DNA from 4 places in the Aliivibrio sp. SR45-2 genome. Region 2 is predicted to be linked to each of the others. Evidence: predicted binding sites of a transcription regulator. Region 2 holds the regulator's gene; each other region holds the start of a gene.
What was found. The regulator CRP, encoded in region 2, controls carbon source genes, mostly activating them, when cyclic AMP is high. The targets are predictions, from matches to a motif close to TGTGANNNNNNTCACA.

Region 1 (3,219 bases), on a different contig from region 2:
TAATTCTTTATAATCAAGGCCAACGCTTTCTTGGTTGCCTTCACCTTTTGGTAAGTCGCTGTCTAGGGTGAATTTATCACCAATAGTTAAGTGGATTTTACCGTCTTTAAACGTTGATACGCGAATTTTAGGACCTTGAAGGTCACCAAGGATTGCTACGTGAGTGCCTAGTCTTGCTGCGATTTCACGAACTTTTTTTGCACGTTCGATGTGGTCTTCTGCGCTACCGTGTGAAAAGTTCATACGAACAACGTTTGCACCAGCGACAATGATTTTTTCAAGATTGTTATCACGGTCAGTTGCAGGGCCAAGAGTACAAACGATTTTTGTTCTACGTAGTCTGTTAGACATATTATCTCCAAGAGGATGTTATTGTATTTACTTCATTATTAGATAAACATATATCGAGAATGATGACATTTCCATGATTCAAACAAGGAAATTGTAAAACTTTATCACGCAATCGCTAAATACTTGTGTGTTTGTATAGAAAGTCGCCAGTTTTTCTTAATACAGGTTTCAATACACAGTTCGGTAGCGCGTGGTTTCTGGCTAATCGGTTGCAATGCAATCGTTACATCAGTTAATAGATTAACACCATCCAATAGCGCTTCTAGCTGTTCTATGTCTTTAGTGGTGCCTACAGGGTGTTTGATTTCGTTGGCGCGCATTAGGGCTTCGTCTAATACTGGAAGCTTACCTTTCATATTTATTTTTGGTGACACGGTCACCCAAGTGTTATCTGAAGTAAGAATAGGATAGGTGCCACTGGTTTCAATTTGGCAGCGGTAACCGTTCTTTTCTAATTCTTCTGTTAATGAGGTGAGATCATACATACAAGGTTCACCACCGGTGATAACCATGTGTTTTGCGGTATACCCTTGTTGAACTAACATATCGATAATTTGTAACGCCGTTAATTCAGTCCAGCTTGGTGCGTCTTCAGTTTTGGCTAGAATGGTCGCTAGGTCTGTTTTATCGCTTAATTCCACATCCCATGTTTGTTTGGTATCACACCATGAGCAGCCCACGGGGCAACCTTGCAAACGTAAGAAAATAGAGGGTACACCTGTAAAAGTGCCTTCACCTTGAATGGTTTCAAATAACTCATTAATTTTAAATAACGCGGATGACATAATTATTTTACTCAAATAAAAAACTATAAAATTCGGTGGATGAAATACGGGTTAAAGTCGCATTTTCAGTAAATATTTCATAAACTTCGTGATTAAAGTCACGTAGGTTAACTCTTAAGCTTCACAATTACTTCGCAAAGTAAAAAAATGATTTATTGCTACATTTTTTTACTGGAGACACCCATGTACGTGGCACAGCCCGGACAGATTGATCACTTAAAACAAGTAAATGCAGGACGGGTTTATAAACTAATTGACCAACGTGGCCCTATCTCTCGAATCGAGCTCTCAAAAGAGAGTCATTTAGCGCCTGCAAGCATAACTAAAATTACGCGTGAACTGCTTGATGCACACCTTATCAAAGAAACGCAGGTACAAGAAGGAAATAGTCGCGGTCGTCCAGCGATTGGGTTGAAAGTTGATAATGAAGGGTGGCAATTCCTTTCACTTCGTTTAGGCCGCGGGTATTTAACCATTGCTTTGCACAGCTTAGGCGGTCAGCAAATCATTGAAGAAAAGCAGAACATCAAAGAAATAGAGCAAGATGAACTGTTAGCCAAATTGTTGACAGAAATTGAACGTTTTTTCCAAAAGCATGCTCGTATTCTTGGGCGAATTACCAGCATTGCTATCTCACTGCCTGGTTTAATTGTGTCGTCTCAAGGGCTAGTGATTCAGATGCCACATTATAATGTGAATAATCTCCCTCTTGGCCCTAAGATTTATGAAGCGACAGGTCTGCCTGTTTTTGTTGGTAATGACACCAGAAGTTGGGCCTTAGCTGAAAAACTCTTTGGTAATTCACAAGAATTTGATAATTCGATTCTTGTTTCTATACATCATGGGGTGGGTGCTGGAATCATTATGAATGGGGAGGTGCTGCAAGGTAGAACCGGTAATATCGGTGAAATGGGGCACATTCAAATTAACAAACTTGGGTTACGTTGTCACTGTGGTAACTCTGGGTGTTTAGAAACCATTGCTAGTGCAAAAGCATTGCGCGATCAAGTTCAAAACTTAATCAATAGTGGACACCAGACGTCATTGAAAAACAAAGTGATCACGATAGAGAATATTTGTTTAGCCGCGAACGAAGGTGATATCTTGGCGAAACAAGTGATCACTGAGCTTGGGCACAGTTTAGGTGAAGCGGTCGCCATTATGGTGAACTTATTTAATCCTGAAATTGTATTGATTGGTGGAGAAATTAACCTTTCTAAACACATTTTATATCCAGCAATCATGGATTGTATCCAGAATCAGGTTCTTCCTTTATATGCGAAAGATACACGATTAGAAGAAAGTCGATTTTACACTCAAGCGACGATGCCGGGTGCAGCCTTAGTGAAACAGGCAATGTTTGATGGCTCGTTATTAATGAGAGTGATTGAAGGGTAATTCTTAGCTCTATTTATTTTAACGAATAAGTTTAGTGGGTATAAACAAAAAAGAGCATCATTAGAATGCTCTTTTTTTGTATTAAGATTGTTGTTATCGATAACGGGCTATGCGTTTAAAAAGGCAATAAACGTATCGATATCATCTTTTGAAATGTCTTTATGTGTCACAAAACGGATAGGGTTACCCGCAGAGATTAAGATATCTTGCTGTTGAGCTTTTTGTTCAATGTGGTGTATATCAACGTTCGCGTCTAATTTTGCAAATACGATATTTGTTTGAATATGTTCAACATTGACAGAAAAACCATCCACGGTATTCAATTGTTCAGCAAGGTATTTTGCGTTGCTGTGGTCTATAGCTAACTGAGGAACTTGCTCAGTTAACGCCAATTTACCTGCGGCGGCAAGGATACCGGCTTGACGCATGCCACCACCTAGCATTTTTCTAATGCGGCGTGCTTTCTGGATATACTCTTTCGGGCCTAACAATAAAGAACCAATGGGTGCAGATAACCCTTTTGATAAACAGATAGTCATGCTATCAAAATGCTGTGCGATCTCTTTAATATCAACATTAAGTGCTGTTGCTGCGTTATAAACACGAGCGCCGTCTAAGTGAAGCGCTAAATTATGCTTATTAACAAACTCACGAGCTTGAGCAAGATAAGACAATGGCAACACTT
Region 2 (3,219 bases):
CAACGAAAAAGCGCAAGATGAAAATCAAAGATGCGCTTAAAGCCCTTGCTGAAGAAGAAGGCGCTAAATTAGTCAACCCTGAAGAGCTAAAAGAACAAGCCATATTTAACGTAGAAAATCACGGCATCGTCTTTATTGATGAGATCGATAAAATCTGCAAAGGATCAAATTCTCAATCTGGTGATGTATCTCGCGAAGGCGTTCAACGTGACCTTCTTCCATTAGTGGAAGGCAGCACAGTAAGCACGAAACATGGCATGGTTAGAACTGATCACATGCTATTCATCACATCAGGTGCATTCCAAATGGCGAAACCATCCGATTTGATCCCTGAATTACAAGGTCGCTTACCGATCCGTGTTGAGCTAGAAGCGCTAACGGCAAATGACTTTAAGCGTATTTTAACCGAGCCAAATGCCTCACTAACTGAGCAATACATCGCTCTATTAGCGACTGAAAATGTCAATATCGAATTTACTGAAGATGGTATTAGTCGTATTGCAGAGTCTGCATTTAGAGTTAATGAAACGACAGAGAACATCGGTGCTCGTCGTTTGCACACCGTAATGGAACGTCTAATGGAAGAAATTTCTTATGATGCTTCAGAGAAAGGCGGTGACAGCTTAACGGTAGATGACGCTTATGTAACCTCTCGTTTAGGTGAATTAATTGAAAATGAAGACTTAAGTCGCTTCATTTTGTAATCATTCCCCCTTTTAAAAAAGGCCCGATTCAACACTGAATCGGGCCTTTTTACATTAATTTTTTCAAATGTAATTACGCAATGATTTCCCAACTGTGAGTCATTTCAATACCCGAGCCGAGCATTAAACACACTGAACAATATTTCTGTAAAGAATCTGCCGTCACTCTTTCCACGATCGTAGGATCAAGCTTATCCCCTGTTATCTCAAAATGAATATTTACGTGAGTAAATAATTTTGGTGCCACATCTCGACGAGCACTTGATAGCTTAGCGACACAACCCGTGACCGCTTGATTGGCTGATTTCAAGCCATCAATCACATCAACAGAGCTACATCCTCCCGCCGCCATTAATACCAATTCCATCGGGCTTGGTGCTTTTTCTCCACCATTACCATCCATAACAACAGAGTGACCAGATTGTGATTGACCTAAGAAAGTAAATCCATCAATCCATTTAACTTCAGCATTCATAAAAGCCTCTTTACAACATAAAAGGAAAACTCGTGATCCATTTCACGAAATTGTGCCCTTGGTCGCACTATTCATACGATCAAAGTCAAGAAATCGATTGCGAAACAGGGTATTATTTTATCAATTATCTCAACGAACATGCAGCCTTGTTCCGATAACCATATTCTATAGGCCAAACTGATATTTGGCTCAGTTATTTTAAAATGGACATCGCCTACTTGGCAAACGCAGAGGAAGTATAAAGTATGGTTCTAGGTAAACCTCAGACAGATCCAACATTAGAGTGGTTCTTATCTCATTGTCACATTCATAAGTACCCATCAAAAAGTACTTTGATTCACGCGGGTGAAAAAGCTGAGACTCTTTACTACATCGTAAAAGGTTCTGTTGCTGTACTGATTAAAGATGAAGAAGGAAAGGAAATGATCCTTTCTTACCTTAACCAAGGTGACTTCATTGGTGAACTTGGTTTGTTTGAAGAAGGCCAAGAACGTTCAGCATGGGTTCGTGCAAAAAGTCCTTGTGAAGTCGCTGAAATTTCATTCAAGAAATTCCGTCAACTGATTCAAGTAAACCCAGATATTCTGATGCGTCTTTCTGCTCAAATGGCAACTCGTCTACAAATCACTAGCCAAAAAGTGGGTGATTTAGCATTCCTAGACGTAACAGGCCGTATCGCTCAGACTCTACTGAATCTAGCTAAACAACCAGATGCAATGACTCACCCAGACGGCATGCAAATTAAGATCACTCGTCAAGAGATCGGTCAAATTGTAGGTTGTTCACGTGAAACTGTTGGTCGTATCTTGAAGATGCTTGAAGAGCAAAACTTGATTTCAGCACACGGTAAAACAATTGTAGTTTACGGCACTCGTTAATTTAACGATAACCATAAACAAATAAAAACGCAGCCCATAAGCTGCGTTTTTTTATGAGTAGACTTTACGACCTAAAGACGTAAATTACCCATCGGTACTTTCAAAAATCTTATCCGCAGAAGCCTCAACAAACCCTTGATATAATTCCCCTGTAGGTAAGGCATAACGTTTGGCAAACTCATAAAAACCACCCGGAATATCAAATTCACCCTCAGTAAAGTTTACGGTTACTTTATCAGCCATCGTTGAGGACTGCTCTAAATGAACCTCAGGAGATCCTTTGACTTCTCCACCAACTTCATTAATAGAAAAACCCGCTTTTCGAAGATGTTGATTTACATCCACCACGCTATCAAAACCATCCAACTGATTAACATACACAGTAAAATGATTTGCCCCATAACCATGAGCCGCCAACCAAGAAGCGTATTCACTTTCTTTTGCTAACGTTTCGTACTCTTCATAACTTAATGACCAAGGTCGGCCAGAAGACAAAAAGTCATTACTAACAAAATAGTGGGCAGGCACTTGTTTAACTAACTTATGAATAATATCTTGAGCCTGAACAGAAAGTTCCTCAACTAATAATTCACTAATAAACACTTTAGGCGCTTTTGGATCTGGGTGTTCGAAATGTTGAGCTTTTAATTTTTTAGCAACAAACTCATATTCATCACACGCTTTATAGCCCATCGCTAAAAATGGCGCCGCTAACGTAGATAAACCCACTTTAGATAGATTAAACGTTCTTAATGCGATGTGATCATTAATAATCTCGTCACCGCCAGACAGTAATTGTCGAACCTTCCCAGCAGAAGGAGATAAACGAACGACATAATCTTGCCATAGTGCCGAAAATAAAGAATTCACATTATTCATACTCGTTACCTCTTAAAGAGTTAGTCCTGGAGATAATTGTGCAGGAATTTCACACGCGTCACCTTCCATCGATGCCATTGGATAAGCACAATAATCTGCCGCATAATACGCACTCGGCTTCATATTACCCGATGCACCTGGGCCACCAAATGGCGCATCACCACTCGCACCTGTCAATTGACGATTGCGATTAACGATACCTGCACGAATGTGTTCAACAAAGTATTCCCACTCACTGTCATCCGTCGATACTAGACCCGCAGATAAACCATAGCGAGTGTCA
Region 3 (3,219 bases), on a different contig from region 2:
CCAACCGCAAAACTGGAAGGAAAAGCTGCGCCAGAATTCCAAACTGAACCTTTAGTATTTTCACCCGAATCAAAAGAGCTTGAATTAACCGAACTACAACGCTTTTGGCGCTTGCCTGTAGCCTATTTCTTTAACCGTGGTTTAAAAGTATTTTTTGAAACGGTAGAGAGTCGAGTGGAAGATGATGAACCGTTTTCTATTGATGGCAGAACGGGTTACAGCATGAAATCAGAGTTGTTAGAGGAGTTATTGGCCTATGATGATCCTAACCAAGTATTGCAGTTAAGTCGTGAGTTTTATCAGCAACAAAAAGCGCAAGGAAAATTACCTATTGGTAGCTTTGGTGAGATCGCGGCAGATAAAGAAGTGAACACCGTAAAAGAGTTAGTGGCCCATATTCAACCATTAACAACATCACCATTAGAGGATCAAGAAGTGCGTTTACGCTTTACTTTTCCTCATGGTGAAATGGAATTGCAAGGTTGGCTAAAACAGCGTTATCAAGCGGGAATGCTGCGTTATCGTGGGGGTAAAATTCGTTCTCATGAAGTTTTAGCAACGTGGATTGATCACCTTTGTTTGTGTGCGATGAAGCAACAACAGTTTACTCACCTGTTTGGCACCGATGCGATTTATCATTTTGAGCCAATCGAAACAGAAAAAGCGTATCAACATTTAGAAGTGATATTAAGTCTTTATATTTCTGGTAACTGTGCGCCATTGCCTTATTTACCAAAAGCCGCGTTGGCCGGACTAGAAGCACACATTGATAAAAAAGGTGTGTGGAATGACGATGAAGAAACTCATGAAAAAGCATTGAAAAAAATGGCTGATGAATACAGTGGAACTCGTTACGCGGGTGAAAACAGCAATGATTATGTCATGCGTATGTGGCCTGAGTGGAGTGACGAATTAGGTCAGATTATTTTTGATAACGCGAAAAACGTATTACATGATGCCTTGTTACACAGTGAGAAAGAAAAGCGGTAATTTAAAACAAAGCAATGCTTAAGAAATAAGGTATTGAAGAAGAAGCACGGAAGAAAAGAGTAGGGTGGCCGCCAGTAAATCATTTTTAGTGTAGGGCGTTCGCTGTACGGCCACAGGTCAGAGGTTGACCGAATCCTTTAATACAAATGCACATTTAATGAGCTCTTTGTAAGTGCGCTGAGTGTAACAAAGCATAAAAAGTGAACCGTGAGAAAGATCTCACATTGGTCGCTTTATTAATTTTATTATCGTTGTTCCTAATGAACTTCGATATGGGTCACACAAATAGTCTGTAAAAACAGAGTGTTGATGATAAATAAAAATGGTGATGTTCGATGACGACAATCGCAGCTCCAAATCAATTGAATGCAATGACGTTTCCTTTACATGGGACACGTTTAATTGAAGCTTCCGCAGGTACAGGTAAAACCTTTACCATTGCCAGTTTATATCTACGTTTACTATTAGGGCATGGTGATGAGAACAGTCGCCATAGTGAAGAATTAACCGTAGATAAAATACTGGTAGTGACTTTTACGGAAGCGGCAACCGCAGAATTAAGAGAACGTATTCGAACTAAGATCCATGATGCTCGTTTAGCGTTTGCTCGTGCTGTGCATAAAAGTGATTATGAGAGTGGCGATCCCGTTATTGACCCGTTATTAGCGGCTATTTCTGATCATAAGTCGGCAGCACACATATTATTGAATGCTGAACGCAGTATGGATGAAGCCTCAATCTTTACTATTCATGGCTTTTGTCAGCGTATGCTAACCCAAAATGCATTTGAATCTGGCGCTCAGTTTGAAAGTGAATTTGTTACCGACCAAGCCAAATTAATGCATCAAGTGGCCGCAGATTTTTGGCGTCGTAGTTTTTATCATCTGCCAAAAATGGTGGCTGAAAGTGTTTATGATTGCTGGCCAAGCCCTTCTGCATTATTAGGTGATATGGGCAATAGTCTTACTGGTGTCCCAAAGCATTTAACGGTTGAGCCATTAGAAAACTCACTAGAAGAGTTCTGTCAGCAGGGCATTGCTCGTATTGATGAATTAAAAAAACAATGGTCAGAGCATTGTGCCGATTTTGAAGCCTTAATTTCAGGCTCAGGTGTTGATAAACGTAGTTACACTAAAAAGAATTTACCAAATTGGTTAGAGCAAGTGTCAGTATGGGCAAGTAACCCAACGACTTCGCTGCAAATTCATGACAAATTAGAAAAGTTTTCTCAATCGTTATTAATTGATAAAACCAAAAAAGGTGAAGCGCCAGAACACGCGGTATTTAAACTCATTGATGAATTTTTAGCGCAGCCATTAGAAATAAAACAGCCATTGTTATCTTTAGCTATTCATCGCTGTCGAGAAACCTTACAGCAAGCAAAAGAACAGAAGAATTGGTTATCGTTTGATGATTTGTTAAGTCAGTTATCTGAAGCAACAGAAAATCAAGAGAACGCCTTATTACTAGAAAAAATTCGAGAGCAATACCCAGTCGCTCTGATCGATGAATTCCAAGATACCGATCCACTTCAATATTCTATTTTTAATACCATCTATCAAGATCAATCACAGTGTGGTTTGTTCATGATTGGCGATCCAAAGCAGGCTATTTATGCTTTCCGTGGCGCAGATATATTTACGTATATTCAGGCTCGTCGCCAAGTGGCGGATCACTACACTCTTGATACTAACTGGCGATCAACTGCCGATATGGTGTCGTCAGTAAATCGTATTTTTGAGCATGGTAAACAACCGTTTTTATACGATGATGATATTCCGTTTTATCCGGTGAAATATAACCCAAAAAATGCAGAGCAGAAATCGTGGTCGTTAGAGAATCAAACTCAGCCAGCAATGACGTTTTGGTTACAAGAAAGCAAAGATGGTAACCCGATAAACAAAGGCAATTACCAACGAGTAATGGCGGAATCGACGGCGGCGCAAATTCAAACCATTTTGACCGGTTCTCAACAAGGGTCTGCACATCTACAAAATGGAGAGAAAAAAGAAGCGATTAAAGCTGGGAATATTGCCGTACTGGTTCGTACTGGTAAAGAAGGGAAATTGGTTCGTGAAGCGTTATCAAAACAGGGTATCGCCAGTGTTTATTTGTCGAACCGAGACAGTGTGTTTTCTTCGCCATTAGCCAAAGATATTTTACGTTTATTGCAGGCTGCAATGACGCCAACGGATGCACGAGCGGTTCGTTCTGCATTAGCCTCGTCTT
Region 4 (3,219 bases), on a different contig from region 2:
TCGCGCCAATAATGCCTACATCAACGTGAATTTCTTTCTCTTCTCCAACACGACGAAAATTACCATCTTGGATGAAACGTAATAACTTAATCTGTAATAGAGGGCTCATTTCACTGATTTCATCAAAGAAAACGGTTCCGCCATCGGCTTGTTCAATAATCCCTTTCTTTCCTTCTGGCATATTCGGAAACGCACCAGGGGCATAACCAAATAATTCAGTCTCTGCAACGTCATCAGGCATGGCTGCACAGTTAACGACCATAAATGCCTTACCCGAACGAATAGAAGCATTATGACAAGCACGTGCTAGCATTTCTTTGCCCGTTCCCGTCTCTCCTTGAATAAGTAAAGATTGATCAATATCGGACAGTTTTTTCGCTTGAGAAATCAATTTTTTGTATTTAGTCGATGAGCCGACAAAATGCTCAAAACCCAAATTAGACGATTCAGGGATAAAAGGTCTTGCGTGCTGTGATTCTACTGCGGGCTTAATGATTACCACCGCGCTTACCAGTATCGATGCATTACTGTCATTCGTAATGTATACCGGCATAATTTCCATCACATAAGCAACACCATCAACTTTCATTGATTCACGTTGACGAATACGCGACTCTTCCAACCAAAGCATGACATTAAAATCAGGAACAAGAACCGTCGCTGGTTGAGCGATTAACGCCTCTCTTTCTAATTTAAACAATGACATTACCGCGTGATTTACCGTGTCAATTTTACCTTTTAAATTAATCGAAAAAACAGGGTCTGGTAATGTACTCAATACCGCGAGCAATTCGGTATTACGACGTTCACTCGGTAAGAATTGAATTTTTCTTACATCAATAACCCCATCGATTCGTCGAATTTTTGCCATTAATAGACTAAACTCTTCAAAGTCAACTTCAGGAAAGTTAAGGTAAATTAAGCCCGATTTATCAATCTCGATATCTCGTAAATCAATACTCTGAGAAGCAAGAATATCAAGTAACTCACGGGTTAGACCTAATCGATCTTTACACTGTACTTCAAGACGCACAAACAATCCTTAATAAGAGAGGTGTCACAATATGTTTACAGGCAGTTTGCGTGAGTAAAAAAAAAGAGTCAAGCTGAAGTGATCCAAATGGAGAGTTAATTCGTTTAATTAACTACATATAATAAAAATAAGCAATGGAGTGTAAATCATGGATATTCAAGTTGGTATAAGTTCATGCGTCAATGGTGAAAGTGTTCGTTTTGATGGCGGGCACAAAAGTAATAAGTTTGCCTCTAAAGTGCTTGCCCCTTATTTCACTTATGTTCCAATCTGCCCTGAAGTCGGCAGTGGAATGTCAGTTCCTAGACCAACCATACGTCTTGTTACTAACGAAGAGCGTATCGCCCTAGTCGATTCAAAGAATGCATCACTTGACTACACCGATTCAATGATCGAATTCTCACAGAAAACCGTTAATCGATTAAAAGAAACCGAAATGTGTGGTTACATTGTCTGCGCTAATTCTCCAAGCTGTGGCATGGAGCGTGTCAAAGTTTATAGTAAAAATAGTGCGACTAAAAATGGCGTAGGTCTTTATACTCAAATATTAATGAAAGAGATGCCTTGGTTACCCGTAGAAGAAGATGGACGACTCTCTGATCCTGTATTAAAAGAGAACTTCATTACTCGTGTGTTTTGCTTAAATGATTTATATAAATCGATGGATGGCAACCCAACACCTGGGAAAATCATTGCGTTTCATTCCCGCTATAAATACACCTTAATGTCTCATTCAACCGTCGGTTACAAAGAACTCGGTAAGTTAGTCGCTAAAGTCGCGGATTATGACATCCACGAGTTCTTTGCTATTTATCGTACTCAATTGATGCAAACCATGTCGATTCGTGCGTCACGCAAAAACAATACAAACGTATTAATGCACCTACAAGGGTATTTCAAAAAAGAACTAGAATCACCACAGAAAAAAGAATTAGCCCTTGTGATTCAAGAATACAATCAAGGATTACTGCCTCTATTGTCTCCGATAACCTTAATTAAACACCATTTAGGAATACATACTAACGAATATTTAGCCAAACAATCATTCCTGAATCCATACCCTCAAGAATTGAGATTACGCTATGGATTATAAACCAACGACACAATGTGTTTGGTTTAGAACTGATTTAAGAATTGCTGATAACCCTGCGTTATCGGCAGCCCTTGCCAATCAAGAACCAACCATTGCTCTTTATGTCGTTAGTGAAGCGCAATGGAAAAAACACCATAAATCTTCTATTCAAATTGATTTAATCAAAAGACGTTTACTTGAGTTAGAAAAAGAGCTGCAAGAAATAAACGTCCCATTAATTATTGTGTCTTGCCCGTGGTTCAAAAATACCTCAGAGCAACTTACAATGCTCTGCAACGATCTCGATATTACTCATCTGTTTGCGAATAAAGAATACGAAGCCGATGAATTAGCCCGAGATGCCGATGTAAGATCACAGTTAACGAATATTGAGAGTCACTTCTATAATGCAAAGTGCGCCGTCACGGTTGGTAAAATAATAAATAAAACCCAGAAACCTTATAAAGTATTCACCCCCTTTAAAAAAGCATGGCGAGCGTATTTTTATCAGCACTTCCCAACCATAGAAAAAGTCATTCCTTCGGTTCCACTGTCTGAACAACAGTTAAATACATTAACACCTTATTTAGATAGCAAATTTACCTCATCGATGAATAATGAAAGCAAAGTGTGGCCAGTTTCGAATACTGCGATACTTAAAAAAATGCGTCTATTTTGCCGAGAGAAATCACAAGATTATCATGATCAGCGTGATTACCCAGCCATTAATGGTACGAGTCAAATATCGCCTTATCTTGCTATTGGTGCACTTTCAGCAAAACAATGTATTTTAAGTTTGCACTTAGAAGCCAATAATCAACTCTCACAAGGTCAAGAAATTTGGCTTGATGAGTTAATTTGGCGAGAATTTTACACCCACTTACTCTATTTTTTTCCTAGCTTATCGAAGAACCACGCGTTCCTTGATTTTGAAAAACACATTCAGTGGAATAATAAACAAGATCAGTTTGAACAATGGTGTAATGGTGAAACTGGCTACCCTATTGTCGATGCCGCGATGAAACAACTGAATACCACAGGTTGGATGCATAATCGATTACGCATGATCACCGCGAGTTTTTTAGTAAAAGATTTACACATTGATTGGCGCTGG

Region 1: queE (7-carboxy-7-deazaguanine synthase QueE) is a predicted target of CRP. The motif match lies at 1,224-1,239, and genes of this name have one in related genera.
Region 3: recB (exodeoxyribonuclease V subunit beta) is a predicted target of CRP. The motif match lies at 1,197-1,212, and genes of this name have one in related genera.
Region 4: AACV33_RS16515 (YbgA family protein) is a predicted target of CRP. The motif match lies at 1,047-1,062, and genes of this name have one in related genera.

Annotation. Positions count from the first base shown of each region.
Region 1 is NZ_CAWPRC010000165.1:18,595-21,813, forward strand. Features, by position in the region: gene pyk (pyruvate kinase) at 1-351, opposite strand, end outside; gene queE (7-carboxy-7-deazaguanine synthase QueE) at 456-1,136, opposite strand; gene mlc (sugar metabolism global transcriptional regulator Mlc) at 1,320-2,534, shown strand; gene ltaE (low-specificity L-threonine aldolase) at 2,642-3,219, opposite strand, start outside.
Region 2 is NZ_CAWPRC010000150.1:127,732-130,950, forward strand. Features, by position in the region: gene hslU (HslU--HslV peptidase ATPase subunit) at 1-704, shown strand, start outside; gene AACV33_RS09500 (OsmC family protein) at 778-1,179, opposite strand; gene crp (cAMP-activated global transcriptional regulator CRP) at 1,425-2,057, shown strand; gene AACV33_RS09510 (DUF1338 domain-containing protein) at 2,142-2,936, opposite strand; gene astD (succinylglutamate-semialdehyde dehydrogenase) at 2,949-3,219, opposite strand, start outside.
Region 3 is NZ_CAWPRC010000172.1:13,511-16,729, forward strand. Features, by position in the region: gene recC (exodeoxyribonuclease V subunit gamma) at 1-990, shown strand, start outside; gene recB (exodeoxyribonuclease V subunit beta) at 1,326-3,219, shown strand, end outside.
Region 4 is NZ_CAWPRC010000177.1:10,344-13,562, forward strand. Features, by position in the region: gene tyrR (transcriptional regulator TyrR) at 1-1,033, opposite strand, end outside; gene AACV33_RS16515 (YbgA family protein) at 1,182-2,126, shown strand; gene phrB (deoxyribodipyrimidine photo-lyase) at 2,116-3,219, shown strand, end outside.